Regions from separate parts of the Comamonas brasiliensis genome, predicted to be linked through region 2. Evidence: predicted binding sites of a transcription regulator. Region 2 holds the regulator's gene; each other region holds the start of a gene.
The links. Region 2 encodes LexA, which represses DNA repair genes until DNA is damaged. Its sites were predicted from a motif close to ACTGTATNNNNATACAGT; they were not measured.

Region 1 (3,205 bases), on a different contig from region 2:
AGTTGCCTGGCCTTTTCCTTGATGTCGACGGGAACGCTGCCAAAACGCTTGCACCACAGCTCGCGCGCACGCTGCAGCTCACTGCCGCGCAATTGCTCGCCCGCCTGGCGCACGGTCTCGTCATCCAGTCCCTTGCTGCGCAGGTCATGCACCAGACGCGCTGCACCATAACGGCTGGCCTTGCTGCGCATGACAGACTCGACCACGCGCTCCACACTGATGAAGCCACGCTGCTCCAGCTCGTCGAGAACGGCATTCAGATCATCACCCTCCTCCACATGTGCAGCGAGCTTGCGCTGCAGCTCCAGCCGCGAATGCTCGCGCTGCGCCAGCAGCTTCAGGGCGCGGCCCTTGAGTGAGAGCTTGGCAAAGCTCATGCTCGGATCTCTCCCATAAAAAATGCGCAGAGACCGCCTGCGCAAAGATGGCTAACTTTTGGCCCCGCCGCCCTGCAGCGGGAATTTCAGTCCCTGCCGATGCCAGGCATTCGACAAGGGAAAGCGACCTGGTCGTTCAGGAGGCTCAGGCCTCGATCACCCCGTCCTTGTCCACCTTGCCCTTGCCGCCCTTGGCAGGCTTGGCTTCGGCGGCGGAAGCCCCGTCCACAGGCAGCAGCTTGATGCCCAGGCTATCGCGCACCTTGTTTTCGATCTCGATGGCCAGCGCGGGGTTCTCGCGCAGGAACTCACGTGAGTTGTCGCGGCCCTGGCCGATTTTTTCGCCGTTGTAGGCATACCAGGCACCGCTTTTTTCCAGGATCTTGGCGTTCACGCCCATGTCCAGAATCTCGCCTTCGCGGCTGATGCCTTCGCCAAACAGGATGTCGAACTCGGCCGTCTTGAAGGGAGGCGAGACCTTGTTCTTCACGACCTTGACCTTGGTTTCGTTGCCGATGGCCTCATCGCCCTTCTTGATGGTGCCGGTGCGGCGGATATCCAGACGCACGGAGGCATAGAACTTCAGCGCATTGCCGCCGGTGGTGGTCTCGGGCGAACCGAACATCACGCCGATCTTCATGCGGATCTGGTTGATGAAGATGACCATGCAGTTGGTCTTCTTGATGGTGGCCGTCAGCTTGCGCAGGGCCTGGCTCATCAGGCGGGCCTGCAGGCCGGGCAGGGCATCGCCCATCTCGCCTTCGATTTCGGCCTTGGGCGTCAGTGCGGCCACCGAGTCGATGACGATCAGGTCCACGGCACCCGAGCGCACCAGGCTGTCGCAGATCTCCAGGGCCTGTTCGCCGGTGTCGGGCTGGCTGATCAGCACGTCGCTGAGGTTCACACCCAGCTTCTGGGCATAGCTGGTGTCCAGCGCATGTTCGGCGTCGATGAAGGCGCAGGTGCCGCCCTGCTTTTGCATCTCGGCAATGACCTGCAGCGTCAGCGTGGTCTTGCCCGAGGATTCTGGACCGTAGATTTCAATCACGCGGCCACGCGGCAGACCGCCCACGCCCAGTGCGATATCCAGGCCCAGGGAGCCGGTGGAGACGACCTGGATGTCTTCAATGGCTTCACCTTCGCCGAGCTTCATGATGGTGCCCTTGCCGAACTGCTTTTCGATCTGGGCCAGGGCGGCTGCCAGGGCTTTGGCTTTTTCGCTGTTGGCGTCGTTGGTCTTGGCGATGGCGTTCATATCAGGCTCCGAAGTAGGTGAATGATTGTCTGTGGCCAGCCCTGTCTTTACATTCAGGCTGGATGCTTGAACAGTAGTTTATGAGCTTGTATCGGCTGTGTGTTCGAATATTTAGTCAGTTTGCCTTACTATTTGCCCATGTCCGAAATTGCACCTGTCACTCCCGCCGAAGATGCCTGGCGCCAGACCCATCTGGGCCGCCTGCTCGGCCATGCCATGCGCCGCTTCGATGCACGCGTGCTGCAGCTCATGGCACGCGATGTGGAGGTGCCGCTGGCCCTGTCCAACCTGGCGGCGCGCGACAAGGTGGGGGCAGCCCATATCCACATCACGCGCCATCTGTCCCTGGCCGGCGACCGGCTCACCGATCTGGCCGACAAGGCCGGCATGAGCAAACAGGCCATGGCCGACCTGGTGACGCAATGCGAGGCCTGGGGCCTGGTCACGCGCGCGATCGACCCCCACGATGCGCGCGCCAAGCGCGTGCGCTTCACCGATGCGGGTCTGGTCTGGCTGCGGGCTTTTCACGACGCCGTGAGCCAGGCCGAGGCCGAGTTCCGCGAGGCCGTGGGCGAGGATGTGGCCACCGTGGTAGCGCTGGGCCTGGAAGCCTATGCCGAAGGCTACTGAGGCCTGACGCCTGCGAGCGCCTGTCGACAATTGCGCCGGACGGCGATGACCCGTCCCTACAATGGCAGCAAAAGTGCAAACAGGCACACATAACAAGCAGGAGACTCCCATGCGCATACTGATTGCCGAAGACGACCAGGTGCTGGCAGACGGCCTGCTGCGCACACTGCGCAGCTCGGGCGCCGTCGTCAGCCATGTGGCCAACGGCAGCGAGGCCGATACCGCCTTGCTGACCAGCAGCGAATTCGATTTGCTGATTCTCGATCTGGGCCTGCCCAAGGTGCATGGCCTGGAAGTGCTCAAGCGCCTGCGCGGGCGCGGCGACGCGCTGCCGGTGCTGATTCTCACGGCCGCCGACTCCATCGAGGAGCGGGTGCAAGGCCTGGACTACGGTGCCGACGATTACATGGCCAAGCCGTTTGCGCTGTCCGAACTGGAAGCGCGCGTACGCGCCCTCACGCGTCGCGGCATGGGCGGCGCCAGCTCCACCATCAAGCACGGCCCGCTGGTCTATGACCAGACCGGCCGGGTCGCCACCATCGACGGCAAGATGGTCGAGCTGTCGGCGCGCGAGCTGGGTCTGCTCGAGGTGCTGCTGCAGCGCGCAGGCCGTCTGGTCAGCAAGGACCAGCTGGTGGAGCGCCTGTGCGAATGGGGCGAGGAGGTGAGCAACAATGCCATCGAGGTCTATATCCACCGGCTGCGCAAGAAGATCGAGAAAGGGCCGATCCGCATCGCCACCGTGCGTGGCCTAGGCTACTGCCTGGAAAAGATAGCCCCCCCCTGAGCGGCTGCGCCTAGGCGGCCCCGCCGCTTCCCCCCGAGGGGGACGATGGCCTTTGCTGCGGGGCGGCCCTTGCTGGCCATCCCTGAGTTGGAATACGCCAGTTTTACAAGCATGAAAATTTTTCAGCGTGAGCAGCGATCCCTCTTTGGCGAGATC
Region 2 (3,205 bases):
GGAGCCTTGCCGACTTATGGCGGTAGGGTATCTTTGGGAAAAAAAGGCCGGTGTCTTCACCGGCCTTTTTTGTTCTCGAGCCTCAAGCTCCCTGCCGTTCGGCGGTAATCCATCCGATGCGGGCAAACTGCACCGAGGTGGAGCTGCTGCCATCAATATTCATAGCTATCCGCGCTCACAATCATTAGTTTTTAGATAAAAAACATCATAGATTCCAGGTTGCACTTAGGATAGAAGCTCTCAAAATAATAGCATCAACCCAGTGCGCGAGGCCAGCCCATCAGCTCCAGCATCAGGCTGATTCTGGCTTTGGCCGCAGGCAGACTGCTCACATGGTCGTCCTGCGTTCCCTGAGCCTGCACCACCGGCCCCTCTTCGCACCGGGTCGTGATGCACAAAACCATGCCCTGCACCTGCGCCCAGTCCAGGGCTGCCCCCAATGCCTGATGGACCGTGCCATTGCCGGTGCCCACCACTACCACGGCACGCACGCCTGCCGCATGCCAAGCCTGCATCACCGCCAACGCCACGGCACTGTTGCAGCCCGCATGGCTGTGCAGCAACTCCACCTGAGGCCATTGACCTGAGGGCGGTAAAGCGATTGCAGGCAAGCCAGCCGCAGCTGCCCTCGGCAGCCCACCCGTTGCCCAGCGCACCCGCCCCTCTTCCACCCAGCCCTGCGGGCCGGTGCCACTGCCATCAAAGGCATCCACACGGTAAGGATGCACCTTGCGCACCTGGCGGGCGTTGAACACCCTGCCCGCCACCACCGCCAGCACGCCCCGGCCAGCGGTCTGTGCATCGGCTGCGCAGGCCACGGCATCACGCAGATTGCCCGGGCCGTCGGCGGAGATGGCTGTGGCCGGGCGCATGGCACAGGTCAGCACCACGGGCTTTGCCGGACGCAGAACGCATTGCAGAAACCAGGCGGTTTCCTCCAGGGTGTCGGTGCCGTGGGTGATCACGATGCCGCTCACATCACCACGCGCGAGCAGCTCGGCACAGCGCAGCGCGAGCGCATGCCAGGTGGCGTGATCCATATCCTTGCTGTCCAGCTGCGCCAGTTGCTCCGTATGCAGCGACGCAGCAGCAACGCGCTCCAGGTCCGGCACGGCCTGCAGCAGCTGAGCCACGCCCAGCTGGGCCGCGCGGTAGCCCACGCTGGTGCCGGCCTGCTCGGCGACACCGGCAATCGTGCCGCCCGTGCCCAGGATGACGATTTTTTTGTCACGTTCCACTTGCAGTCCTCTTTAAACTGATTAAAAATACAGGTACTGGATGAACACACAGTATTCATCATCGATCGATCAAGGAATGCCCATGGACCACCCCAAGCTCACTCCCCGCCAGCAGCAGATTCTGGACCTCATCCAGTCCACCATCGCTCGCACGGGTGCGCCCCCTACCCGGGCCGAGATTGCCAGCACCTTTGGCTTCAAATCAGCCAATGCTGCAGAAGAGCATTTGCAGGCGCTGGCCCGCAAGGGCGTCATCGATCTGGTCAGCGGCACATCGCGCGGCATTCGCCTGCGCGCCGACACCGTGCGCACCATCAATGCAGCACGCGGTGCCAGCTTTGCGCTGCCGCTCACGGCCCTGGCTCCGCTGGTGCTGCCCCTGGTCGGCCGCGTCGCAGCCGGCTCGCCTATTCTGGCCCAGGAACATATCGATCAAAGCTATTCGGTCGAGCCCAGCCTGTTTGCCGCCAAGCCCGACTACCTGCTCAAGGTGCGCGGCATGTCCATGCGTGACGCCGGCATCATGGACGGCGACCTGCTGGCGGTACAGGCCACGCATGAAGCGCGCAACGGCCAGATTGTGGTGGCCCGCCTCGGTGACGACGTCACCGTCAAGCGCTTCAAGCGTACGCCGCAGGGCATCGAGCTGCTGCCCGAAAACCCCGACTACAAGATCATTCACGTCTCGCCTGAAGAGCCATTCGCCATCGAAGGCCTGGCCGTTGGCCTGATCCGCAACAGCATGTTCATGTAGCGGCCAGACGGCCTGTCGGCACCTCCCGGAGGTGCATCAAGCCTCTTTCCCTCTCGAGCCCAGGTGGTAGGCGCGAAGCTGCTGAGCTTCGCCCTGGGCGGAGCTTTGCCGGAAGTACGCAATCCTGCCCTTATCCATGCCGCAAGGTCATCAAGAGGAGTTGTCAAATGGGATTCGCCACATCACTGCAGTCTTTGACTCGCCGGACACCGAAAAGCCTATCGTCCTTGCATCCTCCTGGTGACACGAGCACAGCTGCCACGGAGACCGCCTCCTGCAAGGCTCATCGCCCCAAGGCAGCACAAATCAGCATTCCGGTCATGCGTGCCAATCGCGGCCGCAGCCGCCTTGGCAGCCGCGTGCTTCATCCTCGGACCTTGGCCACCACCTCGCCCATCGCCGCCGAGGCGGCGCAGCCCTCCTCTGCACGGCTGCTCAAAATCGTTCAGCGTGAACCACGCAAGCAACCCGAATGCCTGCTGATCTCCGGGCGCATGGCCGATGTCTGCGCCGCGCTGGAACGCATGGTTCTCAATGAGCAGGCAACCCGGCAAGCCTGAAAGCACGACGGGCTTGGGATCACTGCGCTCATGCGGCACAAGCGCGATTCGCGACAGACCTGCAGCTGATGCAGCAAGGCTTCCATACGCCCGCCCGCCTGACTGGCTGATTCGCTGTAGGCCGCAGGCGTCCTCTCAAGTTTCTGCCCCGTTGATCGGCAGATGGCGCGAGATGCCACTGCCGCCAGTACCGCGACGAAAAACTTCATTTCGTCGGCGCAAAACGATCTGGATCGCCATGTAAATTTTTTGCCGGACGTTCAGGCTGCTCCTGCCTGCAGAAACGCCTTTTGCAGCAGCCCGCAAACGGCACAACTCCTTGTCAGGCGCGAATATCCGCCATCGCAGTACCCGGATCAGGGTATTGCGGCCCCTTCTCGACAGTGGAAACATTCATACACACATGTCAACGAGGGCGTCCTATGAGTGCCTACCGCAAGCTCTTGCAGCACATACAGGCCAAAGACGCCAACGGCAACCTGCGTCTGATTCTGGTCTATCAGAGTTTTGACGAAGTCGACATGCCGCATGGCGTCTCCATACGCCCGTCTTCCATTTACTTCGAAACCTCCGATCACCAGAAGGTCAACTGGCTCAATCCGCAGCAGTTCGAGATGGAAGCCACCGGCGAGATCCTCAATCGCGTTCCTGCT
Region 3 (3,205 bases), on a different contig from region 2:
CGAGCAGCGCACCGACCTCTACCAGCACAGCCTGCAGATGGCGCTGGTGGCGATCTTTCTGGCGCTCAAGAACGGCTGGACCGAGCGCGAATGCGTGCCGCTGGCCACGGCCGCGCTGTTGCACGACGTGGGCATGCTCTATATGGACCCGGTCTGGACCGACCCGGACCACCGCCTGAGCGGCGAGGAACGCAAGCACCTGGTCGCGCATTCCGTCACCGCCATGCTGGTGGTGCGCAGCACGGAACTGTATTCGCGCGCCGTGGAAATCGCCGTGCTCGAGCACCATGAGCGCATGGATGGTTCCGGCTATCCGCGCGGTATCAAGGGCAACGCCATTTCGCCCATGGGGCAGGTGCTGCTGCTGGCCGAAGTGGTCTCGGCCTTCTTCGAGAAATTCACGGACATGCCGGGCCAGCGTCTGTCGCTCATGCTGCGCATGAACCACAAGAGCTATCCGGCCGATCTGGTGCACCTGATTCTGCCGCTGCTCTACGACGAAATCAGTCCCGGCAAGCCGCTGGCGCCGCTGCAGGCCGAGTTCTCGCACAGCATCGCGGCGCTGGAGGCCGCGCTGCGCAAATGGAGCGAGCTCAGGCGCGAGTTTCCCGAGCACTGGCAGCAAATGCCCGATGCGCAGGCGGCGGTGTTCGTGGAGACCAGTCTTGCACAACTGCAGAAACAGCTGGCCGAAGCGGGCTCCCACCCCAGCCAGCAGCTGGATGTGCTGAGCTACCTCAAGGATGACGCCCTGGGCATGAGCGAGCTGGCCCTGGTCAACCGCGAGGCCTTGTGGCAGCTGCAGGCCATCATGAACGACTGCCAGCGCCGCTGGCCCACGCTGGGGGAGGGCGGCTCCACGCTGGAAGTTGCCGTGGCCGAGTGGTGCGAGGCCTGCGCCCAGCTGATGCCGCAGGCCGGCCGAAGCTCGGCCATGAATGTCGACAAGCAGTCGCTCAATTGAGGGCGTTGACTGCGAGTTTTGCCCGCGACGGCTGTCCTCAAGTTTGATAGCTGCAGGCGCTTAATTGACGGGCGCTACATGGGTATTTCTTCAAGGTTTTGTGCATCACGCCGCAGCGCGGCGTGCTTTGCCGCGTCTGTTGGCAGCATCTCGAAAAAGTATTTTTGATAGCGCGTGATGCCCGATCAACAAGGGTAGGCTGCATCTGCTGCTGGCCTTAGGGCTTTGTTTTGCGCGGAAATTCTTATAGCTGTATATTTGTACAGTATTTGAGAATATTCCTATGCACACCCAGTCCCAGACATATTTGCCCCGTCCTGGCTCACAGCCAGGCATGACGGAGCCTGTCCGGCAGCAGGCTGGTGCAGGGCAGGGCGCGCGGCGGGGTCTGCAAGCTGCGGACCACCCGCATCTGTCCGCCATACAGATTCCCGGTGTCTGGCGTGGCACGGACTGGCAACTGGATGCCTGCCGAAATGTCTGGCCCAGTGGCCATGCGGCGCTGGATTGCGAGCTGCCCGGTGGCGGCTGGCCCGGCAATGCCTTGATTCAGCTGCAGCAACCCGCGTACTGCCATGCGGAGTGGGCCTTGCTGTTGCCCGCGCTGGCCGCAGGAGTGCGTCAGCATGCGGCTTCGCGCGGGGATACGCGGATGGGGCAACTGGTGCTGGTGGCTCCGCCCTATCTGCCCTTCGCCCCGGCCTTGCAGGCCGCCGGCATTGACGCGAAGCGGCTGTGTGCGGTGCAGCCGGGGCGCAGTGCCCAGGATCTGGCTTGGGCCTGCGAGCAGGCGCTGCATTGCCGGGATGTGCTGGCGGTGCTGGCCTGGTTGCCCGAACTTCCCGCGTCCACGCTGCGCCGCTTGCAGCTGGCTGCCGCTTCGCAGGGGCGGCCTCTGTGGCTATGGCAGGAGTCGCAGGCCGAACCGTGCAGCTCTCCCGCCGCATTGCGGTTGAGGCTGGAGAGAGTCACGACAGTCTCCGCAACTCAGCAGGTGCCGGGTTTGCAGATACAGATACTGAAGCGCCGTGGGCCTTTGCTGGAGCGCCCCATACAGCTGTCGCTTTCGCAGTGGGCCTGGCAGCCCGTGCTGCAGGCACAGGCACAAAGACATGCGCGCCAGAGCGAGGAGGCTGCCATGCTCATGCAAGGGCGCATGACAGCCGCCGCTCCTGCAACGGCCTCGCCTTGGATGACGGAGGCATGAGATGGGCAGTGCAGAGCACTGGATAGCCTGGCCTCTGGCCTGCCTGAGCGAGTCAAGTCCGGTGCCCGAGAGTGCCTGCTGGTGGGCGCTGGAGTTTTCGCCGCGTGTGGCCTTGCTCGAAGACGCCTTGCTTATGGAGACCAGCATGGTGCAGCGTCTTTGGGGCGGGACCGATGCCTTGCTGGCGCTGCTGGACAGTGCTTTTGCGCAAGCCTGCCAGGCCGGCTTCCATGAGTCAGAGGGCGGGGATGCGGCATTGCAGCCGCTGCGCGGACAGGGCGGAACGGCCTGGCAGGCATTGGCACGGCTGCGGCTGCAGCAGGGCCGGCCTTGCGGCTCCGTCCCTGTTCCTTTGTCCGTGCCTGAGTCATCGCCGCATGCCGATGCGCTGCCGCTATGGACGCTGAGCGCCCTGGAGCAGCACAGCGCCGTGCTGCTGCGCCTGGGCTGCCGGTGCTGGGGCGATGTGCGCTCACTGCCGCGCGCGGGGCTGTCACGCCGCATTGGAGCCAAGGCTCTGCGTGTGCTCGACGAGGCCTATGGTCTGCTGCCCCAGCCGCTTGACTGGTTGCAACTGCCTCAGCAATTCGAGCTGCGCCATGATCTGGGTTATCCGGCTCACCATGCCGATGCCGTGCTCCATGCCGCGCAGCCGCTGTTGCGCGCGCTGCAGTCCTGGCTGCAGGCCCGTCACCATGCGGTGCTGGCACTGCAATTGCGCTGGCACCATGATCTGCGCCGTATCGACGGCCAGGAGCTGCCGGCCTGGGAATCGCTTGTCATCCGCACGGCCCAGCCCACGCAGGGCATGGCGCATCTGCAGCGCCTGCTGCGTGAGCACCTGGGCCAGCAGCGCTGGCGCGCACCCGTGGACATGCTGGAGTTGCAGGCACTGGAGACGGTTCCCTGGGCGGCCGAGCCGCTGAGCTGCCTGCCTGCCGCCCAGGGCCAGAGCCCGTCGGACAGTCTTGCCTGGCATGAATGGGTGGAACGCCTGAGCGCCCGCTGGGGGGAGGAGGCCGTGCAGATGGTGC
Region 4 (3,205 bases), on a different contig from region 2:
GGCCCATCTTGGCGCTGCCGCCGGCAGAGTCGCCCTCGACCAGGAACACCTCGTTGACGGCTATGTCCTTGCTCTCGCAATCGGTCAGCTTGCCGGGCAACACGGCCACGCCGCTGCCCTTGCGCTTTTCCACCTTCTGGCCGGCCTTCTGGCGGGTCTGGGCGGCCTTGATGGCGATCTCGGCCAGCTTCTTGCCCCAGTCCACATGCTCGTTGAGCCACAGCTCCAGAGCCGGGCGCACAAAGCCCGAGACCAGACGCACGGCGTCGCGCGAGTTCAGGCGCTCCTTGATCTGGCCCTGAAACTGCGGGTCCAGCACCTTGGCATTGAGCACATAGCTGGCGCGCGCAAACACGTCGTCGGGCATGAGCTTGACGCCCTTGGGCAGCAGCGAGTGCATGTCGATGAAGGCCTTGACGGCCTGGAACAGGCCGTCGCGCAGGCCGCTGTCATGCGTGCCGCCCGCCGTGGTGGGAATCAGGTTGACATAGCTTTCGCGCAGCGGCGCGCCGTCTTCGGTGAAGGCCACGCACCAGGCCGCGCCCTCGCCTTCGGCAAAGCTGTCGTTGTTCTTGTCGGCAAAGCCCTCGCCCTCGAACAGGGGGATGACAGGCTCGCCATGCAGGCTCTGCGCCAGATAGTCGCGCAGACCGCCCTTGAACTGCCAGCTCTGGGTGTCACGCGACTTTTCGTTGATCAGCGAGACGGCCACGCCGGGCATGAGCACTGCCTTGCTGCGCAGCAGATGCACCAGCTCGCCCATGGGCAGGGCCGAGGATTCGAAGTATTTGGCATCGGGCCAGGCACGTACCGTCGTGCCCTGCTTGCGCTCGCCGGCCTGCAGAGGGCGCACCTTGAGCGGCTCGATCACATCGCCGCCCGAGAACACCAGCGTGGCCACCTGGCCGTCGCGGTGCACCTGCACCTCCAGACGCGTGGCCAGCGCATTCGTCACCGAAACGCCCACGCCGTGCAGACCGCCCGAGAAGCTGTAGGCGCCGCCATTGCCCTTGTCGAACTTGCCGCCCGCGTGCAAGCGCGTGAAGACCAGTTCCACCACGGGCGCCTTCTCCTCGGGGTGCAGACCGAAGGGAATGCCGCGCCCGTCGTCCTCCACGCTGTAGGAGCCGTCGGCGTGCATGGTGAACTTGATTTTCTTGCCGTAGCCGGCAAGCGCCTCGTCGGCCGCGTTGTCGATCACCTCCTGCAGGATGTGCAGGGGGTTGTCGGTGCGCGTATACATGCCGGGACGCTGTTTGACAGGCTCCAGACCCTTGAGAACGCGGATCGAGCCTTCGGAATATTCGTTGGACGGTTTGACTGCCATGGGGGCGGATTGTAGTGGCCTCTCCGGATGAGAGCTGGATAAATTCACAGTTGTTTACTCCCAATACTCTTGCACAAAGCCCGAACATCTGTCTTGGCAACGTGTTTTCAGCACATCTTGCCCGCTGCAACGACTCTTAAAAAGATAGCTTTTACCGCATACTATTCAACAGTTTCAGATAGATTTACATCATTTTTTATTGCAGTCCGTGCGCAAGGCGCTCACTTTTTATGGATCGCGACTTGCTGCAGGCGAGCAGGGCCCGGCGCCGCTCCCGCATTCTGGCAGCACAGGCTGGCGCACATGTGACGAGCTGTGCCGGCGCGAAGCAGCGGCTTTGGTTACAGTGGTGTGCTGACCGCACCCCAGGCCTTTTTTCGCACGCACGGCATGACAACAAAGACAACTCCAGCCCCCATGTCCATGGCGCAGATTCTTCTGTGCGGTGGCGCCATCGTCACGCTCTCCATGGGCATACGCCACGGCTTCGGGCTCTGGCTGCAGCCCATCACCCAGGACATGGGCTGGACACGCGAGAACTTCTCCCTGGCCATTGCCGTGCAGAACCTGTCCTGGGGCATCCTGGGCATCTTCGTCGGCATGCTGGCCGACCGCATCGGTGCCTTCAAGGTGCTGATCGGCGGCTCCGTCCTCTATGCCCTGGGTCTGGTCGGCATGGCGCTGTCCCCCAGTTCCACGGTGTTCCTGCTGACCGCCGGCGTGCTGATCGGCGCGGCCCAGGCCGGCACCACCTATGCCGTGATCTACGGCGTGCTGGGCCGGCAGATTCCCGTGGCGCGGCGCAGCTGGGCCATGGGCGTGGCCGCGGCGGCAGGCTCGTTCGGCCAGTTCTTCATGGTGCCCGTGGAAGGCAAGCTGATCGCCCAGTTCGGCTGGTCCAATGCCTTGCTGATACTGGCGCTGTTCGCACTGCTGATCGCCGCCCTGGCCTTCGGCCTGCGCGAGCCGGGCTTTGGCGGCAGCACGCCCATCAAGCGCGAGCAGACCGTTGGTCAGGCGCTCAGGGAAGCCTGGACCTACCCCAGCTTTCTGCTGCTGATGGCGGGCTACTTCGTCTGCGGCTTCCAGGTCATGTTCATCGGCGTGCACATGCCCAGCTATCTGAAGGACTTCGGCATGGAGCCCCATGTGGCCAGCTATTCGCTGGCCCTGGTCGGTCTGTTCAATATCTTCGGCACCTATCTGGCCGGCAATCTGGGCCAGAAGCTGCCCAAGCGCTATCTGCTGTCGGGCATCTACGGTCTGCGTTCGGTGGCCACCGTGGCCTTTTTGCTGGCCCCGCTCTCGCCCTGGTCGGTCTATGCCTTCTGCGCCGCCATGGGCTTTCTGTGGCTGTCCACCGTGCCGCTGACCAATGCCACCATCGCCCAGATCTTCGGCGTGCAGCATCTGTCCATGCTAGGCGGCTTTGTCTTTTTCAGCCACCAGATCGGCAGCTTCCTGGGTGTATGGCTGGGCGGCTATCTCTACGATATCAACGGCAACTACGACATGGTCTGGTACATCTCGATTGCCCTGGGCATTTTTGCCGCCGTCGTCAATCTGCCCGTGCGCGAGGCAGCCATCGTGCGCCGCACGCCCAGCGCCGCCTGATACCGGAGACACCACCATGCAGCTCAAACTCTGGCAACGCATCTCCATCTGGTGTGCCGTGCTCGTGCTGCTGCTGGCGGTGTTTGCCCTGTATCTGCAACCGGAATTCATGCTCACACTGGCAGACCAGGTCTGGGCCTGCTTCTGAGCTCTTGGGCAAGCCGCCCGGGCGGCATGGCCGGGAGAGAGCATGGCCCGCATCATCATCACCGGAGCCTCGGACGGCATAGGCGCCGAAATGGCCCGCCAGTTGGCGCAAACCCA

Region 1: a site for LexA is predicted at 1,690-1,707, ahead of recA (recombinase RecA). Genes of this name have one in related genera too.
Region 3: a site for LexA is predicted at 1,214-1,231, ahead of imuA (translesion DNA synthesis-associated protein ImuA). Genes of this name have one in related genera too.
Region 4: a site for LexA is predicted at 1,361-1,378, ahead of DJFAAGMI_RS12895 (DNA topoisomerase IV subunit B). Genes of this name have one in related genera too.

Annotation. Positions count from the first base shown of each region.
Region 1 covers NZ_JAANES010000004.1:346,268-349,472, reverse strand. Annotated here, with positions in the region: gene recX (recombination regulator RecX) at 1-377, opposite strand, end outside; gene recA (recombinase RecA) at 523-1,632, opposite strand; gene DJFAAGMI_RS18040 (MarR family winged helix-turn-helix transcriptional regulator) at 1,771-2,262, shown strand; gene DJFAAGMI_RS18035 (response regulator) at 2,372-3,049, shown strand; gene DJFAAGMI_RS18030 (sensor histidine kinase) at 3,161-3,205, shown strand, end outside.
Region 2 covers NZ_JAANES010000006.1:82,446-85,650, forward strand. Annotated here, with positions in the region: gene DJFAAGMI_RS21260 (asparaginase) at 255-1,238, opposite strand; gene lexA (transcriptional repressor LexA) at 1,321-1,992, shown strand; gene DJFAAGMI_RS21270 (hypothetical protein) at 2,160-2,552, shown strand; gene DJFAAGMI_RS21275 (hypothetical protein) at 2,688-2,945, opposite strand; gene DJFAAGMI_RS21280 (hypothetical protein) at 2,975-3,205, shown strand, end outside.
Region 3 covers NZ_JAANES010000001.1:1,113,082-1,116,286, forward strand. Annotated here, with positions in the region: gene DJFAAGMI_RS05010 (HD-GYP domain-containing protein) at 1-964, shown strand, start outside; gene imuA (translesion DNA synthesis-associated protein ImuA) at 1,299-2,171, shown strand; gene DJFAAGMI_RS05020 (DNA polymerase Y subunit UmuC family protein) at 2,173-3,205, shown strand, end outside.
Region 4 covers NZ_JAANES010000003.1:55,192-58,396, forward strand. Annotated here, with positions in the region: gene DJFAAGMI_RS12895 (DNA topoisomerase IV subunit B) at 1-1,327, opposite strand, end outside; gene DJFAAGMI_RS12900 (MFS transporter) at 1,745-2,941, shown strand; gene DJFAAGMI_RS25155 (hypothetical protein) at 2,958-3,089, shown strand; gene DJFAAGMI_RS12905 (SDR family oxidoreductase) at 3,132-3,205, shown strand, end outside.